Regions from separate parts of the Alteromonas sp. G4i13 genome, predicted to be linked through region 2. Evidence: predicted binding sites of a transcription regulator. Region 2 holds the regulator's gene; the other holds the start of a gene.
What was found. The regulator FNR, encoded in region 2, switches genes on or off when oxygen is low (the NO sensors DNR and NnrR bind a similar motif). The targets are predictions, from matches to a motif close to TTGATCTAGATCAA.
Positions count from the first base shown of each region.

Region 1 (4,430 bases), on a different contig from region 2:
AAGTGCTTGGGACACCAGCTCTTTACCCGTGCCGGTTTCGCCAAACAGTAGTACTGAAATATCTGAGTTAGCGGCGCGATTTATTTTGTTTAGCATTGCTGTAAATGCCTCTGATTCGCCGACCATCTTTCCTGCTGAAGGTCGGTTTGAAGCAAACGAAAGCTTATCAAGTATTTCCAAGAAACCTAATAGTTCTCCGCTACCGTCGAAGATCGGGCGCATGAGGATGTCGCAGTAGCTTTGACCCTCACTGGTGGTATGAACGTGTACTACGCTAGCCGCTCGTCCTGTGGCTTTACTCTCTTGCATGGGGCAATGCTCGCCGCACTTATCGCAAGGTTTGCTGTTGCGGTGAGAGACTTGATAGCAGGTACTAAAGCCAAGCTTTATATCCACAGGGTAGGTGTCTCTGTAGGGCTGGTTGACAGCTTCAATAACGTAGCTTGGGTTAATGAAGATTGCGGGTTTATCTACCGCATCTATCATCGCTTGTACTATGGATATATTCATGGGTGGCTGAATATTAGTTTGTTCTAATTTGATTTTGGCAATTTATCATATTGGCATAGAGCTTGTTCACTGTTTGAGACAAACGGCAATACTTCGGTAGCAACTCATTCAATTCCAAGGAGAGTTTTATAATGAAAAATGGCGTAATGCTGGTGGCGATAAGCTTATTGGCAAGTAGTGCTCATTCATTGGCAGATACAGTGACTGCCAATGAGAAAAAAAGTGAAAACAGTGTACAGGAAAAAGTCAAAGAAGCGCGATTACACGCAAAAGCACTGGGAGGCGCGCTAAAGTCACGACTACAGCAAGCTATTCAATCCGGAGGGCTAGAGGCTGGCGTTAACGAATGCCAGATTGCAGCGGCTCCTATTGCTCTGGCGCTTAGTCAAAACGGGTGGGAGGTTGGGCGTACCGCGCTGAAAGTAAGGAACCCAAACAATGCGGCAGATCAATGGGAGCGTGAGCAGTTAGCGTGGTTTTCACAATTACTGACCAAAGCTAAGCAAGACAATTTGGCCCCTAAAAGACCTATTGAAACTTATCAATACGATAGCGAAAGCGGTGAGTTTAGGTACATGATGGCGATTGAGCAAGGTCAGGTGTGCATGGCATGCCACGGAGCTAATGTGGCGCCTTCAGTAAAACAATCCATTCTAAAGCACTATCCCAACGATCAAGCTACAGGGTTCGAATTGGGAGAATTACGAGGCGCGTTCACACTCTCATATACCCCTTAACTTTTCCTTATACTCCACTTTTTGACAATCTGCTAAGCAGCCTTTCTCTTGTGCCATATTTGTCACCTAAATGACAAATATGGCGAATGCATCGCCATCAATTGTTGCGTTGGATCAATAAGCCACACGCTCGGTCGTGGAATAATTTATCTGCACAGTACGAAAATACCGCCGTTTATCGGTAATTGCGCTTAAGCAGCCAAATTACTGATGTATGGCATAAACCGTGCTCTTGCCATGCGGCATATTCACGTGTTCATCACTGAATTTTAAACCACTTTTCTGCTAAGCGTTTAACGCGCAAACGAAATACAAGGGAGATAACCCATGAGCGATACGTTAATAGAACTATCGCGGTGGCAATTTGCATTAACTGCAATGTTCCACTTTATATTTGTACCCTTAACTTTGGGGCTTAGTTTCCTACTTGCCATTATGGAATCGGTATACGTAATGACGGGTAAAGAAATTTATAAGCAGATGACCCAATTCTGGGGAAAGCTGTTTGGAATTAACTTTGCCATTGGTGTAGCCACAGGCTTAACCATGGAATTCCAGTTCGGAATGAATTGGTCTTACTATTCTCACTATGTAGGCGATATCTTCGGTGCGCCACTTGCCATCGAAGGCCTAATGGCCTTTTTCCTAGAATCTACCTTCGTGGGGTTGTTCTTTTTTGGCTGGGACAAAATGTCAAAGGTGAAGCATCTGATGGCGACTTGGCTGGTGGCCATTGGTTCAAACTTCTCTGCACTGTGGATCTTGATTGCTAACGGCTGGATGCAATACCCGGTAGGCGCTGAATTTAATTTTGAAGCCATGCGTATGGAAATGACCAGCTTTGCTGAGGTTATTTTTAACCCCGTAGCACAGGTCAAATTTGTTCACACTGTATCAGCAGGTTACGTGACCGGCGCAATGTTTGTGTTGGCAATTTCAAGTTACTACCTGCTTAATCATAAGCATATCGCCTTTGCGCGCCGTTCGTTCGCCATAGCTGCTAGCTTTGGCCTGGCCTCAACGCTTTCTGTGATCGTGCTAGGTGATGAAAGTGGTTATGAGCTTGGTGATGTACAAAAAGTGAAGCTGGCAGCAGTTGAAGCTGAGTATGAAACCCATCCTGCACCTGCGCCGTTTACTGTGTTTGGTATTCCAAACGACGAAAAGCAGGAAACCGAGTACGCCCTTCAAATTCCTTGGGCAATGGGCATTATTGCTACCCGTTCGTTAACCGAAGAAGTAAAAGGTATTAAGGATCTTAAAGAAGAGAATCGCGAGCGTATTCTAAGCGGAATTAAAGCCTATGAAGTACTTGATGATGTAAGAAACGGCACCGCGACAGCTGAGCAACGTACTGCCTTCGACCAAAATAAAGACAGTTTGGGCTACGCTATGTTGCTAGAGCCTTTCACTGAGAACGTTTCAAATCCTTCTGATGCCGCGCTTCAACAGGCAGTAGATTACAGCATTCCGCCGGTTGCCCCATTGTTTTGGAGTTTCCGCCTTATGGTTGTGGCTGGCTTTATTATGCTTGCGCTATTTGTGTGCGCCTTTTACTACAGTACTAAACACAAGATTACTAAGCCACGTTGGCTATTAAAAAGCGCGCTCTACGGTTTGCCGCTTCCTTGGATTGCCTGTGAGGCTGGCTGGTTTGTCGCTGAATATGGCCGCCAACCATGGTCAATTGCAGAGGTGCTTCCGGTGCATACGTCGGTATCTAATCTCGCCGTAAGCGACGTGGTAATAACCCTTGTAGCCTACAGTGCTTTCTACACCGGCATGTTCATTATTGGTTTTTACCTAATGAAGAAGTTTGCCAAAAAAGGGCCAGTTCCACCTGAAGATAAGCAGCCTGACACTGAATTTTATCTTATTGACCTTGATGAGCAAGGAGCAAAAGCATGATTGATTATGAACTACTGAGAGTCATTTGGTGGTGCTTGGTTGGCGTTCTGCTAATTGGCTTCGCGGTTACCGATGGCTTCGATTTGGGCGTTGGAGCACTGCTCACGCTTATTGGTAAAAATGACAAAGAGCGCCGCGTAATGATAAATACAGTAGGGCCGCACTGGGATGGCAACCAAGTTTGGTTTATCACCGCAGGCGGTGCTATTTTCGCCGCGTGGCCTATGATTTACGCCACTGCGTTTTCTGGTTTTTACCTTGCGCTGGCCCTCACCTTAATTGCCCTTTGGATGCGCCCGATAGGCTTTGATTACCGCAGTAAATTGCCTAACCCGCAGTGGCGGAAAGCGTGGGATTGGGCGCTATTTGCTGGCGGTATTATCCCAGCCCTTATCTTTGGTGTGGCTTTTGGTAACCTGCTGTTGGGCGTACCGTTTGAAATGGATAGTACGCTTAAGTCAACCTACACAGGCTCGTTCTTTGGCCTTTTAACACCGTTTGCGCTGGTGGCAGGACTGCTATCTGTGGCTATGTTGCTGAATCACGGTGCAACCTGGCTACAAATGAAAACCGATGGCTTTATTGAAGTTCGCGCACGTGCAGTATCGGTTGTGTTAAGCCTGGCTGGTGTCACGCTATTTGTACTTGCAGGTGTTTGGGTAGCATTTGGATTAGATGGCTTCGTGATTACGTCGGCAGTCGATACCATTGCTACGTCAAATCCACTTAAGAAAGAGGTTGCCATTGAAGCTGGAGCTTGGGTGAGCAACTACAGCAAATACCCCCTTATGATGGCAGCACCTGTGCTGGGTATTATTGCTGGTTTGGCCTGTGCGCTTTTCTCTAAGAAAGGTAATGCAGGCATGGCGTTTGTATCAAGTGCGCTATTTATAGCAGGCGTTATCTTAACAGCTGGCTTTTCAATGTTCCCATTCCTAATGCCAAGCATCACTATGCCAGAGGCGAGCTTAACCGTATGGGACGCTACGTCTAGCCATATGACGCTAAACGTAATGTTTATCGTTGCCTGTATCTTTGTGCCTATTGTACTTAGCTACACGGCCTATAGCTTTTACGTAATGCGCGGGCGTATTAAAAATGAAGACCTTGACCAGTCTCACACCATTTATTAAGGAGAACGCTATGTGGTATTTCGCTTGGATTTTAGGAGTTTTGCTGGCGTGCTCTTTTGGCATTATCAACGCCATGTGGTTGGAGTCGACGGAAAATATGGATAGACCCGAAGACTAGGTGTTTTAAATAGCGCGGAGTTCA
Region 1 is NZ_JBHNYX010000005.1:66,968-71,397, reverse strand. It holds gene ACFI6J_RS03555 (sigma 54-interacting transcriptional regulator) at 1-486, opposite strand, end outside; gene ACFI6J_RS03550 (Tll0287-like domain-containing protein) at 642-1,247, shown strand; gene ACFI6J_RS03545 (cytochrome ubiquinol oxidase subunit I) at 1,575-3,155, shown strand; gene cydB (cytochrome d ubiquinol oxidase subunit II) at 3,152-4,288, shown strand; gene cydX (cytochrome bd-I oxidase subunit CydX) at 4,299-4,406, shown strand.
Region 1: ACFI6J_RS03545 (cytochrome ubiquinol oxidase subunit I) is a predicted target of FNR. The motif match lies at 1,352-1,365, and genes of this name have one in related genera.

Region 2 (4,430 bases):
AGCACTGTTTGTGCCTAAACTCATAATTAACTAGCTTGGTTTGTGATAAAGCCACCATTATACATTAAAGCGGCTTTTCGAGACCATGCTTGTGAAGTTAAATTTGTTGGTGACATACCGTGTTGGCCGCTAAGTAACGGAAAACACGGGCTATGCGGTACTGATGAAAAGATTACACCGACAACGGCGACACAAATCCATCTGGCTTAATAGCAAGCACATCGCAATTGAGTTCGTCGATCACGTGTTCTGCAGTGTTACCAATTAGGGCCGCTGAAATGCCCACACGGCCAACGGTACCAATAACAACCAGCTCTGCATCCAGTGTTTTTGCCACTAGCGGGATGACCTTTTCCGGAAGGCCTTCTCTTACTACGCATTTGTTCTCAGGAATACCGTACTTTAACGCGTGACTACGCATTTCTTTTAAATGATGATTTTTTACCGCGTCGTGATAGGTATCGGGGTCGAACTCAGGCACTTCTATGGCGATATTAAGTGGTGTAGAAGGGTAACTGTTGACCAAATTTACGCTCCCTTTCAATAAAGAGGCGTAGTCGTTAGCAATGAGGGTGAGCTTATCGTTAAGTGCGGCGTGCTCATCGTCTTCACTGCCTACGTTTACAGCAGCAATAATCTCTCCTCCTTCTGGCCAGTCGTGCTCTTTAACGAGCAATACTGGCCGAGGGCATTTACGCATTAAATGCCAGTCGGTGGGGGTGAAAATAACAGAAGCAAGATCGTCGTGCTTTTTGGTTGCCTTTACCACTAAATCTATCTGATTGTTTAGGGTGTAGTAAATAATCGACTCATACGCACGATTATTCCATTCTACAACGATATCAGTTTCAGTGAATCCTTGTTCTCTTAAGTGGGTGGCAAGCCATTTTGCATGCTCCTTTGTAACTGCATCGCGCATTGACTCGCGCTCATCCGGGCTAAGCATGGTCGTCATATCATAAGATAAGTCGTATACCACCATCATTGCGGTAACTGAAGCGCCTGTTTTTGAAGCGAGTTCATAAGCACGGCTCAGTGCAGGTTGGTTATCGCGCTCGGCATCTACCACGGCCAGAATTCGTTTACACTCAATCATAACGTCCCCCTAACTACGAAACTTAGTAGCGGCTGTCGAAATCGAAGCTTTCTAATACTAACTATAAACGACATTGGGAAAAACGTAAGTTGTTTTAGATCAAGAATTTTACGAGGCGACCATGAGTGAACGTACCTAATTGAATATGGAGCAACCGGCGTGGCGCTGAAAGGGTAGATAGGTGGCTAACACAGGTTACAAAAAAGCGCGCTTAGTGCGCGCCTTATTTAACACTTAAAAAGGACTAACCGCAGACAACGCTAGGGCCGTTAAGCGCCGCTAGTTTGGTGTTTAGCCTATCGAAATCCAAAATAGTAATAAGCTTGCCGTCTACCTTTATGATGTTGTCTTTTTGAAAACGGCTTAACAGACGGCTAATCGTTTCAATCGTTAATCCTAAATAGTTTCCAATTTCGTTGCGCGTCATGGTTAAGTGGAATTCTCTATGGGAAAAGCCACGCTCTTCAAAGCGTTGCGACAGGTGTGAGATGAAATACAGTAAGCGCTCTTCTGCAGTTCGCTTGTTTAAAAGCATGATCATGTCGTGATCTTGTTTTATTTCAGCGCTCATGAAGCTCATGATCTGGTGGCGTAGCTTTGGAAATTGCACTGACATTTCGTCGAGGGTCTCGTAGGGAAGCTCACACACCATGGCAGTTTCTAACGCAGAAGTATAGCTTTGGTGTTTATTCTCTCTTAGTGCATCGAAACCGATAATATCACCAGGAAAGTGGAAGCCGGTAATCTGTTCTTCACCTTCGGTATTAGTCACAAATGATTTGAATGAACCGGTTCTCACTGCAAATAGAGAACGGAATTTATCACCAGTTTGAATCAGCGTGTCACCTTTATGAAGCGGCTTCTTGCGTTCAATAATATCGTCAAGAGACTCGATTTCTGTTTTGTTTAACGCCACCGGTAAACACAGGTGACTGAAACTACAGTTTTGACAGTGAATAGAAAATTGGCTTCCTTTGCTCATAATGCACGCTCTCTAAAAGAATACCCGACAATAATACACCCATTTTTAAACGATTGCGCCATGAATAAGATAAGCTGCATATATTGCCATTATTACTGCAATAATTTGTCTAAAATGGTTATGTTGAAAACTTTGAACAATATATTGGCTACCAGCGCTTGCGGCGAGCAAGGTGGGTAATGTACCCAAACCGAAGAAGAACATAATAGCAGCGCCTTCTAGCGCGTTACCCGCCGCGAGAGACCAGGTAAGTGTGGAATACACCAAACCGCAAGGAAGCCAACCCCAAATAAAACCATAAGGCAACGCACTTAAAGGGGTCTTAAATGGCAAAAAGCGTTTTGAAAGCGGCTGGACTTTGGAAAATAGGCCTTTACCCGCATTTTCCAGCACTGTTAAGCCAGTCCACCACTTACCCAAATAACACGCCAGTAGAAGCAACATGATTCCGCTAAGTAGGGAAAGGGCATAGTTGGCAAGAGGTATATAATCTGCTGCAATTTTTCCAAGTGCCCCGGTTATTGCTCCGGCGATGGTGTAGCTCACTATACGTCCCATGTTATAGGCAAGGGTATAGGGTAGTGCTGAAGCGCCTTTAGGCGATACCATCCTTAGCGCAGCGACAATTCCACCGCACATTCCCACACAGTGAACTCCACCGGCTAAGCCGATAAGAAAGGCAGAGAAGTAGTTAATCCCTTCCATGTGGCGCTTGGCTTTTGTCTACTTTACTGTCTTGAAGTTGCTTGCGTTGCTCAGCTAGCTTTTTTTCTTCTGGCGGAAGATCATCGTCAAACAGTATGCTATACCCTTGGCGATCCAAATCTTCAAATTGATTGGTTTTCACCGCCCAAAAGAATATCACGATAGCGACGGCAACAATGATGATGGCGATTGGAATTAATACGTAAATAATACTCATGCTATTTGCTCAAAAGTCGCGTTGAGTTTGTGACCACAATGATACTGCTTAACGACATACCAACAACAGCCATCCACGGTGAAAGTAGGCCTGATACGGCGAAAGGTAAGATCAAAACGTTGTAACCTACCGACCAGCCAATATTTTGCCTTATTTTTTGCTTCACTTGGTGCGCAGTTCGAATAAGTTCTGGTACAGAAAGCAGCTGATCGCCAAGCAGTATCACGTCGGCGGCAGTTTTAGCCACGTCTGTGGCATTACCCACTGCAATTGCCACATCAGCGCTGGCAAGAACTGGAGCGTCGTTAATACCGTCACCCATCATCATCACTTTCGCGCCAGATTGCTGCATAGCTTGAACGGCTTCGTACTTTTGCTCAGGTGTTAGGCCACCTTTAGCGGTCGAAATTGGCAATGGTGCGGTAAGCGCATTAACGTTTTGCTGTGTATCACCACTTAAAACGGCGAGGGTATGGCTTGCAGCTAATATATCGAGAGTTTCTTGCGTATCTTCTCTTAGTGAATCCTTTACTTCATACGCCGCCATAATACGCCCCTTAACCGTGAGAAACACGTTAGCTGAAGGGAACGCTTCAATGAGTTTTAGCTGTGATTCGTGAACGCTGAATGCTGCAGAACCCATAGAAAACAACGTGTCATTGATCTCACCGCTGATACCACCTCCTGGCGTAACGGTAAAATTAGTCACTTTGTGTACCGTGTTATCGATAGCGTCAGCACTGCCGCTAGAGGCAGAAGTCTCGCTTAGGGCTACACCGTCGCTAAAGGCTATACCGTCGCTAAAGGCTTTGGCAATCGGATGTTCAGAGCGTGACTCCAAAGCGCGCGCAATTGATAGCGCACTATTACTATCCACGCCGTCAGCGTACCAGGCATTTGAAATAGTAAATTTGCCTTTTGTGAGCGTGCCGGTTTTGTCTAAAGCGATGGTGTCAATGTCAGTAATTTGTTCTAGCGCATCTGCCCGTTTTAGTAAAATACCTTGTCGGTTTAACTTTGCCATAGCGCAAGTTAACGCTGATGGCGTGGCCAACCCTAGTGCGCAAGGGCAGGTTGCAACCAGCACTGATATGGTGATCCAAAATGCCTCGTCGCTCCCCTGATACGCCCAAAAGCCATAGGTTAACGCCGAAATCAGCAATACCGCGGTAACGAAATAGCGAGAAAAATTATCGGCTATCTGCGCTGCTTTAGGTTTACTCGCCATGGCACTTGCTTGCAGTCGTACAATTTGATTTACCAGCGCATTTTTAAGGGTCTGCGTAACCGTAATGGTTAGCGTACCATCTTGACAAACCGTGCCGCCGTATACCGGGCTACTGTTCGACTTACGCACGGGGTTAAACTCGCCGGTAAGCATAGATTCGTCAACCGCTGCGTTGCCGTCGGTTACCACCCCATCAATGGGG
Region 2 is NZ_JBHNYX010000003.1:16,651-21,080, forward strand. It holds gene ttcA (tRNA 2-thiocytidine(32) synthetase TtcA) at 1-24, opposite strand, end outside; gene uspE (universal stress protein UspE) at 173-1,096, opposite strand; gene fnr (fumarate/nitrate reduction transcriptional regulator Fnr) at 1,341-2,078, opposite strand; gene ACFI6J_RS01895 (sulfite exporter TauE/SafE family protein) at 2,124-2,783, opposite strand; gene ccoS (cbb3-type cytochrome oxidase assembly protein CcoS) at 2,770-3,000, opposite strand; gene ACFI6J_RS01905 (heavy metal translocating P-type ATPase) at 3,002-4,430, opposite strand, start outside.